One region of the Serratia sp. 121840015-1 genome, then DNA from elsewhere that is predicted to be linked to it. Evidence: predicted binding sites of a transcription regulator. Region 1 holds the regulator's gene; each other region holds the start of a gene.
The links. Region 1 encodes LexA, which represses DNA repair genes until DNA is damaged. Its sites were predicted from a motif close to TNCTGTATGTACATACAGNA; they were not measured.

Region 1 (3,298 bases):
CCGTTCAACAGACGCAGGTGCGGCGTGCCGTGGCCTTCGCGGCCCGGCGAGCGGCCGAACATCACCGAAACCGGCAGCATCTGAATGTCGAGATCCGGATTGCTGCGGTGCAGATCCAGATAGTCGTGGAACAGCTTTACCGACTCTTCTTTCGGGGTGTAGTAGCGGAACACGCGCGGGCCGTCGTGAATGAACACGTAGCTCGGCAGCACGGTGCCGTCGATCTCCAGCGAGTTGAGCGGATCGGGCAGATCCTGCGCCAGGCACTGGGTGCGCAGCGTCAGCAAATCCGCCTTGGAATTGTAAGGTAAAACATACAAAATCGGCCGTGAGGGATCCAACCCTAGCTCGGTAACCGGATCTGAAGGGATGACCTTACTTCTTACCAACAATTTAAGTGGTAAATTCAATATTTTATAATAAATTTTACGCCAACCTGACATAAACAACGTGAAGCCTCTTGTTAGCAATGCGCCGCAAGCATACCAGAAACCGGGTAGCAGATCTGTGGTGTTCGAAAACCGAGAGCCGTCAGCGCGGACTGTTCTAGACTCTTTTTATTATGACCGACCTCTGAGAAAGGCACGAAAACATGGCAAACCAAGCAACCGGACTGACCCGCATCATCAAGGCCGCCGGCTATTCCTATAAAGGGCTTTCCGCCGCCTGGCAGCACGAAGCGGCTTTCCGCCAGGAACTGGTGGTCACCCTGCTGGCTATCATACTGGCTGTCTGGCTGGATGTGGGTGCGATAGCGCGCATTTTATTGATCGGATCGGTAGCGCTGGTGATGATCGTCGAGATCCTGAACAGCGCGATCGAGGCGGTGGTGGATCGCATCGGCAGCGAACATCACGAACTGTCCGGCCGGGCCAAGGACATGGGATCGGCGGCGGTGTCGCTGGCGATCGTGCTGGCGCTGTTCGTTTGGGGCACGGTCTTATGGCAGCATTTTGGCTGACGAAAGGCGCCTACTGACTGATTTTTATTTATTCTTCGGTTCCCAATCCGCGCTTACCTGTATATACTCACAGCAAGACTGTATAAACAAACAGGGGGCGGAATGAAAGCATTAACTACCAGACAGCAAGAGGTCTACGATCTGATTCGCGATCATATTTCGCAAACGGGCATGCCGCCAACGCGTGCCGAGATCGCGATGCGTCTGGGGTTCCGCTCGCCTAACGCCGCCGAAGAACACCTGAAGGCGCTGGCACGCAAAGGCGTGATCGAAATCGTCTCCGGTGCCTCGCGCGGTATCCGCCTGTTGATGGAAGAAGAAGAAGGGCTGCCGCTGATCGGCCGCGTCGCCGCCGGCGAGCCGCTGCTGGCGCAGCAGCACATCGAAGGGCACTACCAGGTGGATCCTTCCCTGTTTAAACCGAGCGCCGATTTCCTGCTGCGGGTGAACGGCATGTCGATGCGTGACATCGGCATTCTGGACGGCGATCTGCTGGCGGTGCACAAAACGCAAGACGTGCGCAACGGCCAGGTCGTGGTGGCGCGCATCGAAGACGAAGTGACGGTCAAGCGCCTGAAAAAACACGGCAACGTGGTCGAGCTGCTGCCGGAGAACAACGAATTCCAACCGATCGTGGTCGATCTGCGCCAGCAGAATTTCACTATCGAAGGGCTGGCGGTCGGCGTGATCCGCAACGGTGACTGGATTTAATCGTCGCACTCTCAGTGCCGCCTCTTGTATCAATCGCCCCTGTTCTGGGGCGTTTTTGTTTCTGACCTTGCCCTTCGCCACTGCTACGGGAACATCTCATCATGCGCTTGATTTCCGCCTTCACCAGCGACACCGATAAAGCCCTGTGGCGCCTGGCTCTGCCGATGATTTTCTCCAATATCACCGTACCGCTGCTCGGGCTGGTGGACACCGCGGTGATCGGCCACCTCGACAGCCCGATCTACCTGGGGGGCGTCGCGATCGGCGCGGTGGCGACCAGCTTCCTGTTCATGCTGCTGTTGTTCCTGCGCATGAGCACCACCGGCCTGGCGGCGCAGGCGCTGGGGGCACAGAACCCGCAGGCGCTGGCGCGCGCCTTTATGCAGCCGCTTCTGCTGGCGCTGCTGGCCGGGGTGGCGATCGTCCTGTTGCGCTATCCGCTGATCGAACTGGCGCTGCGGATCGTCGGTGGCAATGGCGAGGTGCTGGAACAGGCGCGGCGTTTTCTTGAGATCCGTTGGCTGAGCGCGCCGGCGGCGCTGGCTAATCTGGTGCTGCTGGGCTGGCTGCTCGGCGTGCAGTATGTGCGTGCGCCGGTGATCCTGCTGATTGTCGGCAACCTGCTGAACATCGTGCTGGATATCTGGCTGGTGATGGGCCTGGGCTGGAACGTGCGAGGGGCGGCGGCGGCAACCGCCATCGCCGAATACGCCACGCTGCTGCTCGGCCTGTGGCTGGCGTGGCGGGTGATGCGCCTGCGCGGTATCACCCTGCCGATGCTGCGCCAGGCCTGGCGTGGCGATCTGCGTCGGCTGCTGGCGCTTAACCGCGACATCATGTTGCGTTCATTGCTGCTGCAGCTGTGCTTTGCATCGCTGACCATCTTCGGCGCTCGTCTGGGGAGCGACGTGGTGGCGGTCAACGCGGTATTGATGAATCTGCTGACGTTCACCGCCTATGCGCTCGACGGCTTCGCTTATGCGGTGGAAGCCCATTCGGGCCACGCCTACGGTGCCCGGGACGACAGCCAGCTGCGCAAGGTGTGGCACGCGGCCTGCAGGCAGGCAGGGCTGGTCGCGCTGGCCTTCGCCCTGGCGTATGCCGTTACCGGCCAGCAGATCGTGGCGGCGTTGACCTCCTTGCCGGAGCTGCGTGCGTTGGCCGCCCACTATTTACCGTGGCAGGTCATCCTGCCGCTGGTCGGGGTGTGGTGCTATTTGCTGGACGGCATGTTTATCGGTGCCACGCGCGGTGCCGAGATGCGCAACAGCATGGCGGTGGCTGCGGCGGGATACGGTCTGGCGCTGTTCAGCGTGCCGCTGCTTGGCAACCACGGACTCTGGCTGGCGCTGGCGGTGTTTCTGGCGCTGCGCGGTCTGGCACTGGGCTGGATTTGGCACCGCCATCAGGTGCGCGGCAGCTGGTTTGCCGCACGCTAAACCGTGCGCTTTGTTGGGTTAATTATTAATTTGTCTTATGTTTTTGTTCATGTTTGCTTACATGTTTCCAGCCTGGTTCTGCCCGGCTTAGCTCATTGTTTGTTGGCGTTTTTTATGTTTATTTCATTTCTTAATGGTTTTTTATTCTGTCATATGGCTTTTTTATTTCCATTTTTAACTAGAATGA
Region 2 (3,298 bases), on a different contig from region 1:
CCATCGGAATCGGAGCGCATCGCCGACAGCGTCAGCGTTTGCGCCTCGCTCAGATAAATATTGGTTTTTAACAGGTAGGAAGCCTGATCGTTGGCGGAATAGGCAAAGCGCGTGCCGTCCGGCCGCTTCAGGTTGCCGCCGTCACGCTTGCTCATGTAGATCAAACCGTCGGCAAATCCTTCCGGCGTACGGCCGTACAACGCGCCGCTGTAAATGCCCTGGCGATCGTTGGTGTGGTAGCTGTACTTCAGCAAGCCGCCAAAATCTTCGCCCGGCAGCAGCATATCCCCGGCATCTTTGGTCTCCAGCGTAATGGTCCCGCCAAAGCCGCCATTGCCGTTCAACAGATTGTGCGGCCCCTTATCGACCTCAACCTTTTTCAGCAGTTCGGGTTCGATGAATACCGAACCCTGCCGATATTTCTCAAATCCCTTCGGCGCGCCGTCCAGCACCACCTTCACATCTTCCATGTCGCCCATGCCCCAGATATTCAGGCTTTGGCCGCCCGGGCGCGGCGATCCCGCCATCCCTACGCCGGGCAAGCGATCAAGCAAACTGGCGATGTTATCGGCCTGCACGCGTTCGATGTCTTCTTTATCCAGCACCGAACGGCCGGCGGCGACGCTGTCGGACAAACCGCCGACCACCGACAGTTCCGGTATCGTCAACGGCTGAACCGGTCCGGCGTCGACCAACCGATATCCCTGTGCGGTTTGCTGAGCGCGCAATCCGCTGCCCGCCAACAGCGTATTGAACGCGTCGGTGAGGCGATAATGTCCCTGCAGGCCCGCGGTGCTTTTTCCACGCGTCTGTTCGGGCGTGAAAATCACTATCACGCCGGCCTTAGCGGCCGCCGTCTGCAAGGCGGGCGCCAGGTCACCGGCGGGTATGGCGAAGGAAAGGATAGCGGGCTGTTCGACCGCTGAGGGTGGTGCCGACGCACCGGGCGCCGCCATCGCGGAGGTGAGCATGCCCGATAGTGCGCATCCTATCCCGATAGCGACGCGTTTCCCGGTCATGCGTTTGGCTGATGTGAACGTACGCCCTGCGCCGTTCTTGTTTTTTATGGCCATGAAGGATTCCCCTGAGTGTATTGAACTGGAAACTCAGTAGAGAGGTCACGCCAACGCAAAGATCGGGCAGAAAAAAATGAAAAAAAAGCCGAAGTCACCGTGCCGCGTAGACGATAAAGGTCACCACGCCGAAGATCTCCAGCTGCGCCTCGTCGTCGAACACGATCGGCGCGTAAGCGGGGTTCATCGGCAACAGCCGCACGTCGGGGTGGCGCTGCAGTTTTTTGACGGTGAATTCGCCATCCACCGCGGCGATCACGATATTGCCGTGCTCCGGCGTCAGGGCGCTGTCGACGATCAGCAGATCGCCATCCTGGATATTGCCGTCGATCATCGACTCGCCGCTGGCGCGCACGAAGTAGGTGGCGTTGGGGTGCCGCACCAGCAGCTTGCCGATATCCAGCCTGCTCTCGACATAGTCCTGCGCCGGGGAAGGAAAGCCGCAGGCCACGCGATCGGCAAACAGCGGTAACGTCAGGGGGTCACCTGGTGAAAAAGCATACAACCTTGAATTGCTCAGCATAATCATAACCAAACTGTATATTTATACAGTAAAGCATAAACAAAATGCGAACGCGTGCAACCCCCTATCCCCCTGCTGATCGCGCTTTTCCGCGTAATATAATAATTTTCTGAGTGATTTTTCCTGCAGCTTTTGGCGTTCTTCGCGTGTGTTTACACACATGATACCCACCAAAACTGTGGATAATGCAGCACTCAGACCGTTGGCGTATCGATGGGCAGGATGAGTGAGGGATTGTCATTGCGAACGGCGCCGACGGCGGGCGATACCGGTTGCCAGACGAAATCCTCTGCCTGCAGGCTGTACACGTCAGCCTGCATTTGACCAGAGGGCGGGACTAAGCGGGTGTCGAGCCAGTCGCGTGCGGCCGTCGGTCTCTGCTGCGTACAGCGCCGCAAAGGACAGCGGCAGGCCTTGCCTCAGCAAGAGCCCACGGGAGGAACGGCGGACGGCCTTACAAAATGACGCCAATAAAATTGCGACTGGCAATGGCATCAATGGGACGGCCAGAGACGAAAGTCAGTACGTTATGCCAGGAGCTTGGGATAACCCGACAAACGCTGTACCGCCACATTTCCCCTGATGGTCCACTGCGAGCTGACGGTATAAAGCGGCTCAACCGGGGATAATTTTAGCGGACGGAAAAATCTGGAGTTCCGGCGTAGAACCCCGAATAAGGAATAATCCTTAATTCATTTCAGGATTATTAATTCCATCTAAAACCTCTTGGCAATATTCTTTTTTATAGGCTTCATCATTACTTAATGACTTAACCAAAAAATCAGCATTTTTCCAACCATTATCCCAATGCGTATCGAATCCTGACTGTTCATACTTTAATGTTCTAGTTAATGAGTCTTTTATTTGTTTTTTATATTTATCAATTTTCTCATTGGTTGCCCCACAAACATCATGTGCAACACGAGCATTTGAGCCAGAAAAACCTATTGCTGAAATTGCCATCGCTTCATTTGATTTGTCGAAATCATTCGCATATGCCACAGCATTAGATAAAGCGAATATGACAAGAGCAGGTATGGTTTTTTTGTATGAAATCATCTTTCACCTCTAACTCATTGATTGTTCATGGGGTCAGTTTGGATATCGAAAATTATTGTACATTAAGGCTGCTTTTTAATCAGTCTCAACTTCTTTATAGAAGGCCTGAATGCGACAAACTTGGGAAGTACTGTAGCCTGTCGCGTCTGCTGTTTCTCGGATGCTCAGTTTCTTAATCTGTCGGTAGTGCCTGATCCATCCTGCTCGCTCCATCTCACCGCTGGCGCGCACGAAATAAGTGGCATTAGGATGGCGCACCAGCAGCTTGCCGATATCCAGCCGGCTCTCGACATAGTCCTGCGCCGGTGAAGGAAAGCCGCAGGCCACACGATCGGCAAACAGCGGTAACGTCAGGGGCTCACCTGGTGAAAAAGCATACAACCTTGAAGTGCTCAGCATATTCATAATCAAACTGTATATTTACACAGTAAAGCATAAACAAAACGCGAACGCGTGAAACCCCCTATCCCCCGTCAGAACACAGTTTGACGCGTAATATAATAATTTTCTGAGCGATTTTTTTTTACGCCTGCTAACGGTTTCACTCTGCCTTGCACACACGTTATCCACTAAAACTGTGGATAACATGCTGAGTTGCAGTGGCGTCTTCAGAACATGCGCCGTCGCCTCACCGCTCCGCCGC
Region 3 (3,298 bases), on a different contig from region 1:
AAGCGGAAGAGAACAGCCTGGCCGATGACCGCTTAACCGGCTGGAGCGATATCCGGCTGCGCATCAGCCGCCATTTGACGCCCCAGTCGGCCCTGTTTCGCCACGCGATCCGCATGTCGGTGGTGCTGTGCGTGGGTTACGCCTTCATTCAATTCACCGGCATGCAGCACGGTTACTGGATCCTGTTGACCAGCCTGTTCGTCTGCCAACCGAACTACAGTGCCACCCGCCGACGCCTGGCATTGCGCATCATCGGCACCCTAGCCGGTATTCTTATCGGCCTGCCAATCCTCTATTTCGTGCCTTCACTGGAAGGACAGCTGGTGTTGATCGTCATCACCGGCGTTCTGTTCTTCGCTTTCCGCACCGTACAATATGCGCACGCGACGATGTTCATCACGCTGCTGGTGCTGTTGTGCTTTAACCTGTTGGGTGAAGGATTCGAAGTGGCAGCTCCGCGCGTTTACGATACCTTGCTGGGCTGCGCCATCGCCTGGGCGGCAGTCAGCTTTATCTGGCCGGACTGGAAGTTCCGCCAACTGCCGGCGGTGGTGGATAAAACGCTGAATGCCAACTGCCGTTATCTGGACGCCATTCTGGTGCAATACCACCAGGGTAAGGATAACGGCCTCGCCTACCGCATTGCGCGGCGAGATGCCCACAACAGCGATGCCGAGCTGGCTTCGGTCATCTCCAACATGTCCGCCGATCCCAAGGCCGACAAGGCGCTGCAGGAAGCCGCCTTCCGCCTGCTCTGCCTGAACCACACACTCCTGAGTTATATCTCGGCGTTGGGTGCGCACCGCGAGCGGCTGAATACCCCTGCCACGCTCGACCTGCTCAATGATGCCGTGTGTTACGTGGACGGCGCCCTGCATCAGGAAGAACAGAACAGCCAGCGCATTGCTCAGGCGCTGGAACAGCTGGCGGAGCGTATTCGCCAAGCCGTTCCGGAACCTGAAAGCAAAGAACAGCTGGTTTTGCAGCAGGTGGGTCTGGTGCTCGAACTTCTGCCGGAACTCACCGCGCTGCACACCCAAATCAATAAGACAGTCTAATTATTCAGGGCCCGCTCGACGGGCCCTGAATCACCGGCTCATGTCCATGGCGGCGCATCGCCATCATATGATCGAACCAGCGCACCAATTCGTTATGCAATTCAGCCGGTAATGCCGCCTGATGATAACCGGCTATCGCACCGCCCAGCGACAACAGGACTCGCAATCCCAGATTGGTCTGTTGTTGCAGCAGGCTAAGATAGCTGCGTTTCGCGCCCTGCAACCGCAGGTCATAGGCGTTGCGGATACCCGCTCGCCACAACAGCCGCTCCATATTGACATCTATATTCGGCAGCGCCTTCAATCTGCCGTGGTCGCCGGCCTTGAGCCGCTGTTCCCGACGGGCCTCCCTGACAGCTTGCCAAGCCAGCCCCACCAATTCGTTACGTTCCCGCCACAGGGACTCGTCAACCCAGTAATAGCGCAAAGTGATGGGCACTCCGCGCTTGGAATAGACCATATTGACCATGCCCCGAGCGCGAAAGGCCGGTTCCATGCTCGCCGTAGCCCGCAAATACAGCTCGCCTTCCGCTATCACTGCAAACATCACCCCCTCAGCCAACAGCCCATAGCCGCCAAACTGTGATCGCGTGGTGATGGTGCCCAGCGCCGCGAAGCAACTTTTAGCCTGCGTGATTCTTCTCGTCGACATCCTTTTCATAGCGTTCCTCCTTTTTAGGTTCCGGTCGTATTATTTCTCTCATCAATGAAAAAAGTAACGTGAACAACTAATTAGAAAAATACGCACTATCCGTCTGCATGCCAATCACAAAAAACACCGGTACAAAAAATGATCGCAATTATGCGAGCCGCTACGAAAATTTGGGTTGATCTTATCCGAAATCAGGGATACTGTATAAACATACAGTAACACGACGGGCGGGAACTTTATGCGTACTCAATCACCCTACCAACCTCATTTTAGCCATGGCTCTTTTACCGCGAACAGCGTTGCGAAGAACACAAATGTCGGCAAAGAGAATGGCTTGATCAGTGAACTTGTTTACAACGAGCGCCAGCCCGCAGTGGCTCAACTGCTGTTGCCCCTGCTGCAGCAACTGGGCAAGCAGTCTCGCTGGCTTCTGTGGCTGACGCCGCAGCAAAAGTTAAGCAAGCAATGGCTGCAGCAATCCGGCCTGCCGGTGGATAAAATGGTGCAGTTGAGCCAAATCAGCCCGGTGAATACGGTTGAGGCAATGGAAAAAGCGCTGCAAACGGGGAACTACAGCGTGGTTCTCGGCTGGTTGCCCGAGCTAACGGAGGAGGATCGTCTAAAATTAAGACGTGCGGCAGAATTGGGTAATGCCTACGGGTTTATCATGCGTCCTCAACGTGACATTGACCCGACTCACGGACACTGTTCCACCCTAAAAATTCACTCTTCTTTGTATCATTAAGTAAATTTAGGATTTTTCCCATCATTTTCGCACCCCGTAGAGGGAACCTTTGCGGGATAAGGCACAAAGCTAGTCCGGCTGCGGTTTGCCAAGCAAAAACGCCCGATGAATCGCCGTTTTTTTAGGCTAAGAATGTTAGCAAATATGTACGATTCCGCGTTTTTTTTTAGAGCCTTATCACATCACACTTGTAACTTTCGCGCCACGTTGTAGACTTTACATCGCCAAGGTTGCTCTATAACGTCAGAAAAACTGGCGAGTAACAAACGAGGGCTTAAACCTTGGCGAAGGAATTTAACCAAGGGCTTAAAACAGCTTTAAAGCTCATTGCCTATTTGGATGATAACGAGGCGCAAAATGAAAAAGACAGCTATCGCATTAGCAGTGGCACTGGCAGGTTTCGCTACCGTAGCGCAAGCCGCTCCAAAAGATAACACCTGGTACACCGGTGCTAAACTGGGCTGGTCCCAGTACCACGACACTGGTTTCTACGGTAACGGTTACCAGAACGGTATCGGCAACGGTCCAACCCACAAAGATCAGCTGGGTGCCGGCGCGTTCCTGGGCTACCAGGCAAACCAATACCTGGGCTTCGAACTGGGCTATGACTGGCTCGGCCGTATGCCTTACAAAGGCAGCGTGAACAACGGTGCTTTCAAAGCGCAGGGCGTTCAACTGGCCGCTAAACTGAGCTACCCAATTGCTGACGATCTGGACATCTACACTCGTCTGGGTGGTATGGTATGGCGTGCAGACTCCAAAGCTAACTACGGCAACGGCACTCGCCTGAGCGACCACGACACCGGCGTTTCTCCGCTGGCTGCTGTTGGTGTTGAATACGCA
Region 4 (3,298 bases), on a different contig from region 1:
TATGTTTAGCCGTGCCCATGAATAACCTCTTTATTCCACAATGGCGGACAATGGAACCGATTGTAGGGAAAATGGCGCAGTAAAAAAAGCGCCGGGCGATGTTGTTAACGATTTGTATGATAGTTGTCGCCTATTAATGCACCTGCTGTCGGCAAATCGTACGCTGAACGCAGAAATTTACCTTATCAAAGCCGCATTCGGCCGCCGAATCGCCAACCGCGCAAAAACGGCGCATTCTGCGACTTCAGCCGCTCCCTGCCGGGGTTTATCTGCCAGCGATTCATAACCAAAAATGGGATGCAGACTTTTCGTGACGGTACGTTGTTCTGATTTTGCTTCTTTTACTTTGACAATCCGCTGCGCATTTGCGAAAACATCATAGGAAGAAGAAATTATCCCCGTAACACCAGCAAATCGTACGTATTTGCGCCGCGAGGCGGCAATGCGCGGTGGATGTGCGGAGCAGGGCGCGCAAGCGTTTGCAGATTTTTTCTCGACCTAAACGTCGTTACCGGCGTCGCGCGGGGTTGGACAGACAGGCTGCGCGGCGTGGAATGATGGTAGTGAAGAAGCATATGACAGGCATCGGGTCTTCGCTTGGAACGAACCCTTACACATTGACGTTGGCTAGGGTGTGGCAAGTGCACGGAAGAAAATAAGAGAGACAATAATAATGGCAGACAACAAGAAACGCCCGGGTAAAGATCTTGACCGTATCGACCGCAACATCCTGAATGAGCTACAGAAGGATGGGCGTATTTCGAACGTCGAGCTTTCGAAGCGCGTGGGGTTATCCCCGACACCATGTTTAGAACGCGTGCGCCGTCTCGAGCGCCAGGGTTTCATTCATGGCTATACCGCATTGCTCAACCCGCATTATCTGGATGCGTCCCTGCTGGTTTTCGTGGAGATCACGCTGAACCGCGGCGCGCCGGATGTGTTTGAGCAATTCAACTCGGCAGTGCAGAAGCTTGAAGAAATTCAGGAGTGTCATCTGGTTTCCGGCGATTTCGACTACCTGTTGAAAACCCGCGTACCGGACATGTCGGCTTACCGCAAACTGTTGGGTGAAACCTTGCTGCGTTTGCCGGGGGTCAACGACACCCGTACCTACGTAGTGATGGAAGAAGTGAAACAGAGTAACCGTCTGGTTATCAAAACACGGTAAGGTGCAGGTGCAAAACCTGATTAAATTGGTTACACTCCTGTTTATTCATACAGTTTCGGCGCCGGGGAAGCTTCTCGGCGCTGTTGCTATGTCAGCTAACAGGAACCTGGAGAGCCTTTCTTGAGCCAGGAATATACAGAAGATAAAGAAGTTACCCTGAAAAGACTCAGCAGTGGCCGGCGTTTGCTGGAAGCTGTGCTTATTGTGGTAGCGATTTTTGCCGTTTACCTCATGGCTGCGCTGGTCAGCTTCAACCCGTCTGACCCAAGCTGGTCACAGACCGCATGGCATGAGCCGATTCACAATTTGGGCGGCGGTGTTGGGGCCTGGTTGGCCGACACGCTGTTCTTCACCTTCGGGGTGCTCGCCTACGCGATACCGCCGATCATGCTGGTCCTGTGCTGGGCGGCCTATCGCCAGCGCGGCAACAGAGACTACATCGACTATTTCGCGCTCTCCCTGCGCCTGATCGGCACCCTGGCGTTAGTGCTTACCTCCTGTGGGTTGGCGGCGCTGAACGTTGACGATCTCTATTACTTCGCTTCCGGCGGCGTGATCGGCAGCCTGCTGAGCAACGCCATGTTGCCGTGGTTCAACGGCATCGGCGCCACGCTGGCGCTGCTGTGCGTGTGGGCGGCGGGGCTGACGCTGTTTACCGGCTGGTCCTGGCTGGTGATCGCCGAGAAGATCGGCGGTGCTGTGCTGGGCGTCGCGACGGTGATGACCAACCGCTCACGCCGCGAAGAGCGCTATTTCGAGGATGACGAACGTTACGTTGACGACGAGCCTGAGCAGGCAGGGAAGGGCGCCGCAGCCGCGGTTGCCGCGACCGCCGCCGGAGCCGCGGTTGCCGCGACCGCCGCCGGAGCCGCGGCCGCCGATGACGACGTGCTGTTCTCCGCGCCTTCGGTCACCGAAAGCGCCAAAGAGGCGGCGGAAGACGCCGCCGATCCGTTGCTCAGCGGCCTGCGAGCCGATGATGGTGAGGTTGAAGCCGACGCCGCGCCAATCGCGCCGGCGGCTTCGCCTGCACCGGCGGTGACGGCAGAGATCCACGAGCCCGTTGCTGCACCGATCGCCACACAGGCGCCGTCGGTAACGGTGGCGCCGGCCGCGCCGACCTCGGTCAATCAGCACCCGGTGAGCGCCCCGGCGCAAGACGCCACGCCGCCGCTGTATTCCTTCGAAATCCCGGAAGAAACGCCTGCGCCTAAGGCGACGCGTCCCGTCGATCCTTATCGGGACGACGATGAGCCGCGCCTGGGTAATTGGCAAGAGCCGGCTGCGCCGCAGCCGCCGGCGCGTTCTCCCTTTGATTTTACTGCCGCGCAGCGCGACAGTGCCGACGTCAGCGGAGCGGGTGGTTTCAGCGCCACCGGCGCCAAGCCACAGCTGGATACGGCAGCCGCTGCCGCTGCGGGCGCCGCAGCGGCGACCTTCATGCCGGCTTTCACGGCCACCAGCGACGGCAATCCGCAGGTTAAACAGGGCATCGGCCCTGAGCTGCCTCGGCCGAATCCGGTACGTATTCCGACGCGCCGCGAGCTGGCTTCTTACGGCATCAAGCTGCCTTCGCAGCGTGCGGCCGAGCAGGAACAGCGCCAGGCCGAGGCGGAGCCTCAGCAGCCGACGGCGGTGAGCCCGCAGGAAGAAGAGGCGCTGCAGGAAGCTGCGCTGCGTCAGGCGTTTGCCGAGCAGCAAAGCCAACGCTACGGCGAAAGCTACGCGCCGGAGCAAGATGACGAGAGCGCCCTGCAGGAAGCTGAGCTGAGCAAGGCGTTTGCCGAACAGCAGAGCCAACGTTACGGCGAAGGTTATCAACAGAACGACGAAGAGGCGCTGCAAGAGGCCGCGCTGCGCCAGGCATTCGCCGAGCAGCAGCAGGCGCGCTACGGCCAGCAAGAACCGGCCCCGCAGGCGCCGGCTGCCAGCCCGGTCGATACCCGCAATGCTTTCAGCTTCTCGCCGATGGCGGATTTAGTGGACGATGGCCCGAGCGAGCCGATGTTCACGCTGTCCCCGCAGCTTGAAGAGCGCATTGAACAGCAAAGCGAGCAAGAGGACGACGTGCCGTTCGGCCAGTTTGAGCCTGCGGCGCCGGTTGCCCAACCTCAGCAACCGCACTCGCAG

Region 2: umuD (translesion error-prone DNA polymerase V autoproteolytic subunit) is a predicted target of LexA. The motif match lies at 1,608-1,627, and genes of this name have one in related genera.
Region 3: sulA (SOS-induced cell division inhibitor SulA) is a predicted target of LexA. The motif match lies at 1,909-1,928, and genes of this name have one in related genera.
Region 4: ACUXAC_RS11125 (DNA translocase FtsK 4TM domain-containing protein) is a predicted target of LexA. The motif match lies at 1,204-1,223, and genes of this name have one in related genera.

What each region holds. Positions count from the first base shown of each region.
Region 1 covers NZ_JBSEYF010000004.1:54,950-58,247, forward strand. The annotation lists gene plsB (glycerol-3-phosphate 1-O-acyltransferase PlsB) at 1-443, opposite strand, end outside; gene ACUXAC_RS18470 (diacylglycerol kinase) at 593-961, shown strand; gene lexA (transcriptional repressor LexA) at 1,064-1,672, shown strand; gene dinF (MATE family efflux transporter DinF) at 1,774-3,111, shown strand.
Region 2 covers NZ_JBSEYF010000001.1:835,544-838,841, reverse strand. The annotation lists gene ACUXAC_RS04010 (TonB-dependent receptor) at 1-1,073, opposite strand, end outside; gene umuD (translesion error-prone DNA polymerase V autoproteolytic subunit) at 1,168-1,602, opposite strand; partial or broken gene ACUXAC_RS04000 (SOS response-associated peptidase family protein) at 1,791-1,970, opposite strand; gene ACUXAC_RS03995 (hypothetical protein) at 2,284-2,655, opposite strand; partial or broken gene ACUXAC_RS03990 (DNA polymerase V) at 2,869-3,060, opposite strand; gene ACUXAC_RS03985 (alpha/beta hydrolase) at 3,284-3,298, opposite strand, start outside.
Region 3 covers NZ_JBSEYF010000001.1:2,206,882-2,210,179, forward strand. The annotation lists gene yccS (YccS family putative transporter) at 1-1,058, shown strand, start outside; gene ACUXAC_RS10830 (TfoX/Sxy family DNA transformation protein) at 1,063-1,719, opposite strand; gene sulA (SOS-induced cell division inhibitor SulA) at 1,949-2,455, shown strand; gene ompA (porin OmpA) at 2,813-3,298, shown strand, end outside.
Region 4 covers NZ_JBSEYF010000001.1:2,284,275-2,287,572, reverse strand. The annotation lists gene trxB (thioredoxin-disulfide reductase) at 1-19, opposite strand, end outside; gene lrp (leucine-responsive transcriptional regulator Lrp) at 674-1,168, shown strand; gene ACUXAC_RS11125 (DNA translocase FtsK 4TM domain-containing protein) at 1,289-3,298, shown strand, end outside.